Regions from separate parts of the Marinobacter sp. B-12 genome, predicted to be linked through region 2. Evidence: predicted binding sites of a transcription regulator. Region 2 holds the regulator's gene; each other region holds the start of a gene.
What was found. The regulator sigma-54, encoded in region 2, starts transcription at its own class of promoters, with help from an activator protein. The targets are predictions, from matches to a motif close to ANTGGCATNNANNTTGCTNT.
Positions count from the first base shown of each region.

Region 1: the regulator sigma-54 is predicted to act here: its motif matches at 1,773-1,792, upstream of AC13D2_RS12805 (flagellar basal body-associated FliL family protein).
Region 3: the regulator sigma-54 is predicted to act here: its motif matches at 1,730-1,749, upstream of AC13D2_RS00515 (circularly permuted type 2 ATP-grasp protein).

Region 1 covers NZ_JBSXOB010000057.1:263,413-267,580, reverse strand. The annotation lists gene fliN (flagellar motor switch protein FliN) at 1-55, opposite strand, end outside; gene fliM (flagellar motor switch protein FliM) at 48-1,046, opposite strand; gene AC13D2_RS12805 (flagellar basal body-associated FliL family protein) at 1,140-1,649, opposite strand; gene AC13D2_RS12800 (flagellar hook-length control protein FliK) at 1,816-3,048, opposite strand; gene AC13D2_RS12795 (Hpt domain-containing protein) at 3,178-3,522, opposite strand; gene AC13D2_RS12790 (fused response regulator/phosphatase) at 3,519-4,168, opposite strand, start outside.
Region 2 covers NZ_JBSXOB010000057.1:115,643-119,810, forward strand. The annotation lists gene rapZ (RNase adapter RapZ) at 1-662, opposite strand, end outside; gene ptsN (PTS IIA-like nitrogen regulatory protein PtsN) at 691-1,161, opposite strand; gene hpf (ribosome hibernation promoting factor) at 1,257-1,565, opposite strand; gene AC13D2_RS12110 (RNA polymerase factor sigma-54) at 1,690-3,216, opposite strand; gene lptB (LPS export ABC transporter ATP-binding protein) at 3,369-4,094, opposite strand; gene lptA (lipopolysaccharide transport periplasmic protein LptA) at 4,072-4,168, opposite strand, start outside.
Region 3 covers NZ_JBSXOB010000014.1:11,979-16,146, forward strand. The annotation lists gene AC13D2_RS00510 (alpha-E domain-containing protein) at 1-225, opposite strand, end outside; gene AC13D2_RS00515 (circularly permuted type 2 ATP-grasp protein) at 219-1,652, opposite strand; gene AC13D2_RS00520 (ammonium transporter) at 1,867-3,075, opposite strand; gene AC13D2_RS00525 (MotB family protein) at 3,300-4,168, opposite strand, start outside.

The sequences.
Region 1 (4,168 bases), 150 kb from region 2:
CGAGCTTCTCGTCTTCGCTGAGTTCCTGCTCGTCTTTCTTATCGTCGTCAGCCATTGCGTCCCACCTTCAGTTGTTTTTTCACTTTGGGCACCGTCGCCCGGTCATGAATCCTTAGCGCCAGCTTGCCATCACGGGTTCCCATCGTGGCTTTGTAGACCGGAATACCATTGGCAGTCAGGGTCAGTAACTCGGGGATTTCCACGGGGATGATGTCGCCTTCCTTCAGTTTGGCAATGTCGCGAAGAGAAATGCGCCGGCGGCAAACCGTGGTATTAATGGGAACATTCACGTCCTTGATGTCTTCCTGAAGCGCACTGACCCAGCGTTCATCCACGTCGTCAATGTCGCTCTGGACGCCGGCGTCCAGTACATCCCTTATGGGTTCAATCATGGAGTACGGCAGCGCCATATGCAGCTCGCCACCACCGCCATCAAGCTCAATGTGGAAGGTGCTCACAACCACCACCTCACTGGGGCTGACGATGTTGGCCATGGCCGGGTTGACTTCGGAACTGAGGTACTCGAAATCCACCTTTAACACCGCATGCCAGGCTTCCCGCATGTCATGAAACACCTGGTCAAGCACCATCTGTACGATACGGGTTTCCGTCGGGGTAAATTCGCGGCCCTCGATTTTGGCGTGTCGGCCTTCCCCACCGAAGAAGTTGTCCACCAACTTAAAGACCAGCTTGGCGTCCAAAACAAACAGCGAGGTACCCCGAAGCGGGCGGACCTTGCAGAGGTTGAGGCTGGTGGGCACGTAAAGGGTATGGATGTACTCGCCGAACTTCATGATCTGAACACCACCGGTGGACACATCAGCGTTGCGGCGCAAAAGATTGAACAGGCTGATCCGGGTGTAGCGGGCGAAACGCTCGTTGATCATTTCGAGTGTGGGCATCCGGCCACGGACAATGCGGTCCTGGCTGGCAAGGTCGTAGGACTTGATACCGGCTTCGTCGGTTTCATCATAGGTATCAATGTCGCCGTCGTCCACACCATGGAGGAGCGCGTCAATTTCGTCCTGTGACAGTAAATCCTGCATACGTTTCTCTGCCTGTGATGTCCGCCCTAGCCGGGCACTGTTGCACTCTCTATTAAGTCTCTATACATCTCTAATGCATTTCTAACGCATTCTCTACTGCACGACAAAGTTCCTGAACAGCACGGCCAGCAAGGGCGGCTCCCCTTCCTGCTCAAGCGCACTGTTGACGGTTGTCAGCATATCATTGGCCAGCGACTTCCGGCCTTCCGGCGTCTGTAACGCATTAAAGTCCCGGCCACCGAGTACGCCAATCAGTTGGCTGCGAAGCAGCGGCATGTGCTGGTTGGCTGCAGCCAGTGCTGCCGGGTCCTGAGCCTCGAAAGCGAGGTACACCTGAGCGTAGCGCTGCCGCCCTTCGGCCTGTACTGTCGTGACCAGGGCCTTTTCCAGCACCGTGTAGGTGCTGGGCACAAACACTTCATCCTGCTCCGCGCTGTCTTCCTGTTCTGCATCGCCCATGCCTGGGATGCCGCCGCCCAAGAACCACATCGTACCTAATACCGACAATCCGACCGCCAGAACAAGCACCACGATCAGCATCAGAATCAGCTTGAGCTTACCTTTTTTTGCCGGCGCCTCAGGGGGCGCATTGTTTTCAGCCATAACGTAGATCTGCCAGAAATCCGTCAACCGGAACGGTTATAAAGAGGTTTAAGCAAAGGACGGGCCAGATAGCCCAATCCTCCCTATCGGAACAGCAGTTTAGCGTTGCTGGGGAGGATGGGCAAAGGGAGAGTCATGGCAATCATCAGGTGACCGGCCACCAAGGTCAGGCAAAGATATCAACTTCGCCTTTCCAGGTCAGATCAAGGGATTCAGGCGGCAGATCCTGATCGTCCAAACCGACATCGGCGAGTGCCGGTCCGTCACCCCTGTTGCCCTCCCTGGCATCATCCTCACCGGCTTGCTGTTGCGATGAATCACTGACGTCAAACTGGTCCAGTGAGAGCCCCTGCTCACTCAGCATGTCCCTGAGGCGGTGGCTATGCTGTTCAAGCTGGTCTCGCACGGCCGGGTTGGCGGAATGGACGGTAATGTGTGCCTGTTCCTGCTGAACCTGAACCCTGACTTCCATAGGCCCCATATCAGGCGGAGTGAGATGTATTTCAGCGACCGACATATTCCTCGCCGTCAGCCAGGTCAGTTTGCCAACGAGCTTGTCGCCCCATTCCGCATGATTGACCGGCACATCAATAGAGGTGGCGTATCCCCGTAAGGCAGTGGCCTCGGCGGGCAGCTTTGCGGTGTTGGGGTTGGCCATCTGCTGATTAGCCAGCTCCACTGCAGACTGGAAGCGTATAGCCCCTTGCAGCGACGGTGTTTCCTGTGGACGGGATCCCTCGCCCCCCACGCCCGACAGCAAAGCCTCAGTCAATGCCAGCCCCTGAGAGGCACTTGCTCCCGCTCCCTGACCCGTCGACAAGCTGTGTTTGCCTGCGGTATTCCCGGGCAAACCGGCAATCATTCCGGCAAAGGCCTGCACTCCCGGCATCGCGCCGTTGCCCGTGCCTGGGTTAGCGATTGCCGCGGACGTCGTATTGCCTCCTGCCGGCATCAGCAGGGCCTGCAAATCGGAGAACGTCAGGGGAACGACCTCCTCCGGAAGCTCCTGAACCGTTAACAGTGGAGAGAGCGCTTCCGGGGCCTGACCAGATTCCTCTCCGTCGGCGGATGGGTTCGATGGCGCACCTTTATCCTGGGGATCCACGTTACCTTGGGCATCCACGTTGCGAGCCTGTGTATCGGCTGACGATTCCTCAAGGTCACCAGAACCCGCGCTTTCAGGGTTATTCAGACCGGCTTTTTCGCTGCGGGCATCGTCTTCGACGCGCGCCTGGTCACGCTTTTCAGCCTGTTTCCGGTCGATCCGCTGCTGCTCCGCCCGGGAGACCGAGTCAAACGGACTCTCGCCGTTTTTCTCCCGGCTGCCTGAGACGCTTTTCGAACCGCTATCGGCCTGTGGGCCCTGTGAAGAAGCCTGGGGAAGAACCATTTGAGACATGGCAACCTCTTGCCGCTTTTACTGAATGACGGTGGTATCTGAACACTGCAGACCCCTTTTCAGTACGCTTATTCTGCTTTTCAACGTACCTGTACGATGTCAAAGCAAAAGCGATGCCATTCATTCGCGTCACGCAATAAAACGTCTTAGCGTGCCCTCAACCTGTCGGAATTCATTCTCGATATCGTCGAGCATTGCTCCGGCCTGTGACAATTGGTTGTCACGGCCCGCCTTTTCCGCCTCGAAACAAAGTTCGCCCAGTCGGGGAGCTCCAATATTGATGCAACTGCCTTTAAAGCTGTGAGCGGATTTTGCGAACGCGTCGGCGTCCGATTTTTCGAGTGCCGCCCGCAAATGTGCAATACGGTCAGTGGAATCATGGAGGTAGGTGTTGATCAGAATGTCGAACTCATTCTCCATAACTTCCTGCAGCTCGGCCAACGCTTCTTCATCAAGGTGTGGTTTGTCCGTCATGACCAACCCCCTGGTTGTTGGGTGGTACTGCCCTCACGGCCAGCAACCTCAGAAAAATACCAATCATATACAATTTCAGCCTTGGTGCCATGTTCCCGATAGTTCAGGGAACGCCCAATCTTCTGTATCAACAGCAACCCTCGGCCTGAATAACGGCGTTCATCGCCGGCCTCCGGAGGTGCCCTGCTGAAATCAAAGCCACTGCCGCTGTCTTCGCAGACAATGGCCAACCGCCCGCCCTTACCTGTCATGGTATGGGTCAACGTAAAGCGTATAAAGTGACCCGCCACATCAGCCAGCCTTCGCTCACGTTCGGCGTAGTATTGTCCGAATCCATCGGGTGTCGCCTTCCAGTCGGAGCACAGGCCAAGTACACCGTGCTCCAGTGCGTTGCTGTACAGCTCAGCCAAGAGCGTATATATCTCACCACTCTTCCGGCGTAACCCCGGCACCTCCATGCAGATGTGCAGCAGCAAAGGCAGGGGGCTGAACTGGCCCAGGGTTCGATCCTGAACCTCGTAGACACAGCGCCACTCCGCCGGCCCCTCCAGCGCCGACTGAGGCAGTCGATCGGAGATACCGGCCAGCTCTGCGTCTTCCGCCATTCGCAGGGTGATCAACGTCAGGTCGTCCTGTTCGGGCTGAT
Region 2 (4,168 bases):
CTCAACGGCTCCTTTTCCAGGAAATCGATGACCGGCTGATCGGTGCCCACGAACTGCCGAAGGCTGGTGTCCCAGTAGGGATTGGGCAGGCAGCGCACATCGAACACATAGTCCGAATCCAGTGGCACGCCGTGCTTGAACCCGAACGACTGGAATAGCAGCGCCAGTTCCTGATGGCGCCTTCCCGCGACCCGTTGCTTCACCATATCCCGGAGCTCGTACATGGACAGTCCCGTGGTGTCGATGTAAAGATCGGCCAGCTTTGACAGGGGCTCCAGAAGTTTTTTTTCGTTGCCAATGGCCTCCCGAAGGGAGGTTTTGTCATCACTCAGTGGGTGCTTCCGGCGCGTGGCATGGAAGCGCTGCAACAGAGACTGTTCATCGGCGTCGAGATAGATGATCTCGATGGTTACGCCGGTATCCTGAAGGCTGCGGTAGATATCCTCGAAGTTGCTCAGCTCCCCGGAGAGGTTGCGGGCGTCGATGCTGACAGCCATCTTTCCCAGCCGGCCAGGAGAGTTCTGGTTGGTGGCCTCCTGTGTCAGAGGGAACAACAGGCCGATAGGCAGGTTGTCGATGCAGTAATAGCCCAGGTCTTCCAGAACGTGTAACGCGGTACTTTTCCCGGAACCCGATCGACCACTGACGATGATTAGTTTCATAGCCCGTTCACCTCGGATGTGGAATTGTTCAGCTTGTCTCGGCTGTCATCCGGCGATAGAGAGAGTCTGCGTCGGTGCACTGACGCAGCTGGTCGCAGAATGCGCGCTCGTTGAACTTTTCGGCAAGTTGACTCAAAAGCTCAAGATGCTCGCTGGTGGCTTCCTTGGGGACAATCAAGGTGAAGACGAGGTCCACCGGCTGGTTGTCGATGGCGTCGAACGCAACGCCTTCGTCCAGCGTCAGCAAGACGCCGACCACGTGATCCAACCCTTCCAGTCGACAGTGGGGGATCGCGATGCCCTGTCCGATACCGGTGCTCCCCAGCCGCTCCCGCGCGACCAGGTTGGTGAATATCTGGGTGTCGCTGAGCAGAGAGTCGTGCTTCTGGATCTGCTCGGCAATGGTTTCCATAACCCGCTTTTTGCTGGAGGCAGGCACCCTGCAAAGGGTCAGCTCCGGCGCGAGAATGTTCTCGATAGTCAAGGATGTGTCGGTCATGAATCGACTGCAGTTCCGTAAAAAAAGGCTGCGGCACGTGTTGCCTGGTTAGCCAGTGCCGCAGCTCGATTAACTGTCATGCAGGGGGCTTCGTCCTAGCGGGCGCCGTTCCCATGCATCCGGTCTACGTTCTTTTCCTTGTGCTTCAGGATCTGCCTGTCCAGCTTATCTACCAATCCATCAATGGCAGCGTACATATCGCTGTTTTCGGCCTTTGCGTGAATCTCACCACCTATCACGTGAAGCGTAGCTTCCGCCATCTGGCGCACTTTTTCCACCTCAAGGGTAACCTGGCAATTGCTGATGTGGTCGAAGTGCCGCTCAAGCTTTTCAAATTTGCCTGATACGTAATCTTTCAGTGCGGGAGTCAGTTCTACGTGATGGCCTGAAATATTGAGTTGCATAGGCTTCTCCTGTTTTCAGCTTACCGGCACCCGTCAGGATGCCGGCTGTGTGCCACAGCGTTATGCTGCAGGCGGTATACTTTCAGGAAAGGGCTCTCCCCGTGAGGCCGGGAGCAGACGCTTTCTACACCAGTCGCTTTCGCTCGTTGGATGGAGGAATGTGCATTGCCTCGCGATACTTGGCCACGGTTCGGCGAGCCACTTTGATACCCTGGTCTCCTAGCATGGCTGCAATTTTGCTATCGCTCAATGGCTTTTTCGGAGTTTCCGTTGCAATCAGCTTTTTGATCATTGCGCGGATTGCTGTGGATGAGCACTCTCCACCCTCGTCGGTACTGACATGGCTTGAGAAAAAATACTTAAGCTCAAATATGCCCCGCGGTGTGTGCATGTATTTTTGGGTGGTGACCCGCGAAATGGTCGACTCATGCATTTCCACCGCCTGGGCAATATCAGAAAGAATCAATGGTTTCATGGCTTCCTCGCCATGATCCAGGAACCCCTGCTGGTGCTCGACAATACGTGTGGCCACCTTGAGCAGGGTTTCGTTACGGCTTTGCAGGCTCTTGATGAACCACTTTGCCTCCTGCAACTGGTCCCGCAGGTAGGTGTTGTCGGCACTGCTGTCCGCCCGCTTTATAAGAGAAGCATAGCTTGCATTCACACGAATGCGTGGTGCAATTTCAGGATTCAGTTCCACGCGCCAGCGCTCATTGTGTTTGCGCACGATCACATCGGGAATGACGTAGTCCGGCTCGGCCTGGTCCAGAGTGTCGCCAGGGCGCGGATTCAGTCCGGTAATAAGGGCCAGCACATCCCGTAGCTGTTCTTCCTTCAGGCGGCTGCGACGTAACAGTTGGGCGTAATCACGGTTACCCAGCAGGTTTATGTAGTGGGTAATCACCAGTCGGGCCTGAGCCAGCCAGGGCGTCTCCGGGGGCAGTTGGTTCAGTTGGATCAGCAGACATTCCTGCAGATCGCGGGCGAACACACCCGGTGGGTCGAAGTGCTGCAGACGGTGAAGAACGGCTTGCACTTCGTCCAGTTCCAGCGGGTCTTCATCGGATTCGTCCACCATACCTGAGTGAATTTCCTCAAGCGGGGACGTCAGGTAGCCGTGGTTATCAACCGCATCCATCAGCGCGTGGGCAATGGCCTGATCCCGCTCGCTCATGGGCGTCAGGTTCAACTGCCATTCCAGGTGGTCCTGAAGCGTTTCAGTGGGGGAATTGCGGGTTTCGAAGTCGTTGTCGTTTTCGTCGTCGTTACGGGCTGCTGAAGCTGGAGCGGACTGATAAATGTCATCCCAGGCGGTGTCGACGGGAAGGTCGTCAGGAATGGTGTCGGGGCTGTCTGTTTCTGATGACCAGTCAGGTCCGTTTTCGGATTCGTCCCAATCCGTTGCGGTGTCGGAGGTAGTGTTGGATTCCTCGGTTGACGCTGTTTCAGAGGACTCGTTGTCACTGTCCGTGGATTCCGGATTCTGATTATCGTCGTCTTCCGAGGTTTCCAGCATCGGGTTGGATTCCAACGCCTGCTGGATTTCCTGCTGGAGGTCCAGGGTGGAGAGCTGCAGAAGCCTGATAGCCTGTTGCAGCTGGGGCGTCATGGTCAGGCTTTGGCCCAGCTTTAACTGTAATGAGGCTTTCATAACCATGGTTCAGGATCCGTCACTCGGTCTCTCTCTTCCGTCACTCAGGCTCTCTCTTTATGTCACTCGGGCGCGCTCTGGAGCCGGGGTTGCACAAAAACTCTTTGTATGCTGGCTACTTGCCGCACCAAGCAAGTTCTTTGCCGAGTGTACTACAGGCGAAACTCGTTGCCCAGATACACTTCCTTGACCTGCTGGTTGGCCAGTATATCGTCCGAGTTGCCAGAGGCAATAATGTGGCCGCCACTGACAATGTAGGCATTCTCGCAGATATCGAGGGTTTCCCGCACATTGTGGTCGGTGATCAGTACGCCGATGCCCTTGTCCCGCAGGTGCCGGATGATCTGCTTGATGTCGCTCACTGAGATGGGATCGACCCCAGCGAAGGGCTCGTCCAGCAGGATGAATGCCGGCTCCATCGCCAGTGCGCGGGCAATTTCCACCCGTCGTCGCTCGCCCCCTGACAGGGCCATGCCGACGCTATCGCGGATGTGGGTGATGTGAAACTCTTCAAGCAATTCCTCCAGCTTGGTCTCCCGGTCAGTGCGCTTGAGTTCGCGACGGGTTTCCAGGATGGCCAGTATGTTGTCGCGCACGGTGAGCTTGCGGAACACCGATGCTTCCTGGGGCAGGTACCCGATTCCCTTCCGGGCGCGGCCGTGCATGGGCAGGGGCGTTATGTCCTGATTGTCGATGGTGATGCGACCGTTGTCGGAGGGAACCAGACCAACAATCATGTAGAAACACGTCGTTTTGCCGGCGCCATTGGGTCCAAGCAGGCCGACTATCTCGCCGCTGCGAATTTCCAGGGAAACGTCGATGACGACCTTCTTCTGCTTGTAGCTTTTTGCCAGGTTACTGGCCCTGAGAACTGCCATCGGTATCCTGTTCGCCGGAGTTGTTGTCTGGATTGTTGTCGGGATTGCCGCGTGGCTGTATCACCATCTCGACC
Region 3 (4,168 bases), on a different contig from region 2:
AAGCATGAAATCAATCAGGTTCTGGGGGGTAATTTCCGGGTAGAGCTCATGAAAGATTTCACGGCTACCGGTCACCAGCAATGGTACGGATAACTGTTCTTCGCGGTCTTCGGGAACGTCGATCAACGCCATGGTGAGGCTGACGTCCAGCAGGCGGGCCTGGGTTTCCGCCCGCTCAAGATACCGCGCCATCCAGAACAGACTTGATGCAGCTCGGCTCAGCATTCCTCGCCCTCCAATACCCAGGTGTCCTTGGTGCCACCGCCCTGGGATGAATTCACCACCAGCGACCCTTCTTTCAGGGCCACCCTGGTCAATCCGCCGGGTACCATCTGCACTTTCTTACCCGAAAGCACAAAAGGTCGCAGGTCGAGGTGGCGGGGTGCCACGCCTTCGTCTACAAACGTTGGGCAGGTAGACAGGCTCAGGGTGGGTTGGGCGATGTAGTTGTCTGGCCTGGCCTGCAACAGCGAGCGGAAATGGCTCAGTTCTTTTTTGCTGGCTTTGGGTCCGATCAGCATGCCGTAGCCGCCAGCGCCCTGGGTCTCCTTGACCACCAGGTCTGGCAGATTATCGAGGATGTACTTGAGGTCTTTTGGCTTGCGGCCCTGCCACGTGGGGACATTTTTCAGGATCGGTTCTTCGCCCAGGTAGAAGCGGATCATCTCGGGTACGAAGGGATAAATGGCCTTGTCGTCGGCGACGCCGGTGCCCATGGCGTTGGCAAGCACCACATTGCCGGTTCGGTAGGCTGCATACAGCCCGGGAACGCCCAGCATGGAGTCCGGGTTGCCAGCCAGAGGGTCGAGGAAATCATCGTCGACCCGCCGGTAAATCACGTCCACCTGCTGCGGGCCAATGGTGGTCTTCATGTAGACCTTGTTGCGTCGTACAAACAGGTCTGCGCCCTCGACCAGTTCGATGCCCATCTGCCGGGCAAGGAAGGCGTGTTCGAAGTAGGCGCTGTTGAAGCGACCAGGGGTGAGCACCACCACGGTGGGATTGGGGTTCAAGGACGCCGCGCGCAGGGTTTCGCCCAGCAAAGCCGGGTAGTGTTCAACCGGTGCTACCGGGGCCTTGGCGAACAGTTCCGGAAACAGGCGCATCATCATGCGCCGGTTTTCCAGCATGTAGGAGACGCCACTGGGGCAGCGGAGATTATCTTCCAGCACGTAGAAGTCGCCGTCGTTGTGACGGATCAGATCGATGCCGGCTATGTGGGAATACAGATTTCGCGGCAGCTTGAGGTTTTGCATGCCGGGCTGGTACTGGGGATTGGCGAATACCTGCTCCGCACTGATCACACCGGCGCGAATAATGTCGAACTCGTGATAGATATCGAACAGGAAGCGGTTCAATGCGTGCACCCGCTGGCGTAAGCCAGCCTGCAGGCGTTGCCAGTCGCTGGCAGAGATCACTCGTGGGATCAGGTCAAACGGGATAAGCCGTTCTGCCCCCTGGTCTTCGCCATAGACGTTAAAGGTGATGCCCAGGCGTTGGAACAGCACGTCTGCCTCGCGGCGCTTCTCGGCTAACAGCGCTTCGTCGGACCTGATCAACCAGTCCTCCAGCATCCTGCAGCTGGGCCGTACCCGATTATTCTGGTCGAACAGTTCGTCGTAGATACCCTCGGGTGGGGTTTGTATCAACATAACCATGACCCTCTCCTGAACACGCCACCCACCGGATGCGGACGGTCGATATCCAGCCATTCCCATGATGTAAAGGAATAGCAAAAGGCAGGCCACTCTGGCGGCAAACCGTGGGTTTATCACCGGAACGGGTTATTTAAGCAAAGGTCAGGCGGGGGGAAGTGTCAATAAAAAGCATTGCCAGCCGCCAGGAAAGGCGGCTGGCGAGCAAGGGTTATTCCGCGGACGTAGCGCCGATGCGGTGGATGCTGACATCCGCACCGTTGAATTCTTCTTCGTCGGTGAGGCGCAGGCCGGAGATAGCGCTGACAATGCCGTAGACGATCAGGCCGCCGACAAAGGCCACCACAACACCGGCAACCGCGCCGATGATCTGCGACATCAGGCTGACGCCGCCCAGGCCCCCGAAGGCGTCCTGGCCAAAGATGCCGGCGGCAATGGCACCCCATACGCCGCACACACCGTGCAGGGGCCATACACCCAATACATCGTCCAGGCGCTCAATCTTGTCCTGGGCCCACTCAAACATGTATACGAAGATGGCGCCGGCGATGCCACCGGTAATCAGCGCACCGACGGGGTGCATCAGGTCCGAACCGGCGCACACTGCCACCAGGCCGGCGAGCGGGCCGTTGTGGATAAAGCCCGGGTCTTTGCGGCCCACCAACATGGCCACCAGAACGCCACCCACCATGGCCATAAGGCTGTTCACTGCCACCAGGCCGCTGATGCCATCCAGGGTCTGGGCGGACATCACGTTAAAGCCGAACCAGCCGACGGTGAGGATCCAGGCGCCCAGCGCCAGGAATGGAATGTTGGAGGGGGCAAAGGCCACCACACGGCCATTGCGGTAGCGGCCGTTACGGGCGCCGAGCAGGAGCACGGCGGCCAGGGCTATCCAGCCGCCCACGGCGTGCACCACAACCGAGCCGGCGAAATCGTGGAAGGCTGCACCAAACTGGTTCTCCAACCAGGCCTGGAAACCGTAGTTACCGTTCCAGATCATGCCCTCGAAGAAGGGGTATACAAACGCCACGATCAGCCCCGAAGCGATGAGCATGGGGTAGAACTTCGCACGCTCGGCGATACCGCCGGAAACAATGGCGGGAATGGCGGCGGCAAAGGTCATCAGGAAGAAGAACTTGACCAGGTCATAGCCATTCGCGGCCGTCAGCTCTGACGCGCCGGCCATAAAGTGGCTGCCGTAGGCGATGTAATAGCCAATGAAAAAATAGGCCACGGCGGAGATGCCGAAGTCGGTCATGATTTTCACCAGGGCGTTCACCTGGTTCTTGTGGCGCACAGTGCCGACTTCCAGGAAGGCGAAGCCAGCGTGCATGGCCAGTACCATGATGGCACCGATCAGAATGAACAGGGTGTTGGCGCTTTCGGTCAGGGTATGTACTGCACTCGTGATATCCACGGGTTGGTTGCTCCTGATTTTATGGTTTTTATCCGCCGGTCACGGGCGGGTTGTGCATTGATAGCGTGCACACTAAGCAAGGAGTGTTCCATTTTGAGGCAAGTCTAGAGTGGATAGCCGATTAGACGAGTTTCTACTCTGAAATTGGGCGCAATTGAGTTGAAAGCGGGGTGTTTGTGCTTTTTATTGGTGCACTAATGGGGTGAATGCACCAATCTGGCCTCTTACCACAGTAATTCTTCCTGATCCGATTCGTCGGAACTGCGGGAGTCTGATGTGGCGGAACCATCGGCTTCAGGATTCATGAGTTCCCTTAACCGCATCTCCTGTTCCTCGATCGGCCCGGACAGGTCGATGATGATTTCCACGCGACGATTTTTGGTACGGTTTTCGGAGGAGGTATTTGGTACCCGAGGCTCCGTAAACGCAAGCCCCGTGACCGCCAGCCGGGCAGGTTCCAACCGGCCTTCGGCGAGGAGCGCATTGGCAACCGCTGCTGCCCGAGCGGCGGACAGATCCCAGTTGCTGTAGAACCTCTGCGTACGGATGGGGATATCGTCGGTATGGCCTTCGATGGTCAGCTTGCCGGGGATCTCTACCAGTATGTCGGCCATTTCCAAAAGCAGGCCTTCAAACTCCCAGGTCAGATCGGCCGAACCGGAGGGAAAAGCGCCTTTCTCCTCCACGCGAATAACAATTCTCTGCTGTTCCAGGCTGACGTTTACCCGGCCGTCTTTGATGGCGGGTTCCAGAACCGACTGAACCTGCTCCAGGGTATTATCTATTTCCTCCTGAATCGCGGCTTCCACGGCAACGTTGGTAGGGCTTTTCAAGGTTTCCAGCTCGGGCTGTTCGTCAGTTGTTGTCTGTTTGACTTCGTTGAGTACGGTGGGCTCGGGCGGTGCCGGAGAGAACTTATCGAAAATCGGGCTGGTACCCATGGGTATTTCAAGGACGGGCACCTCGCGCTGTACGCCAAACGCTTTCGACAGTTCGCCGGCGATCTGTTTGAACTTTTGTGCGTCGATCTCGGAGAATGACAACAGCAGGACGAAAAAGCACATCAGCAGCGACATCAGGTCCGCGAATGTCA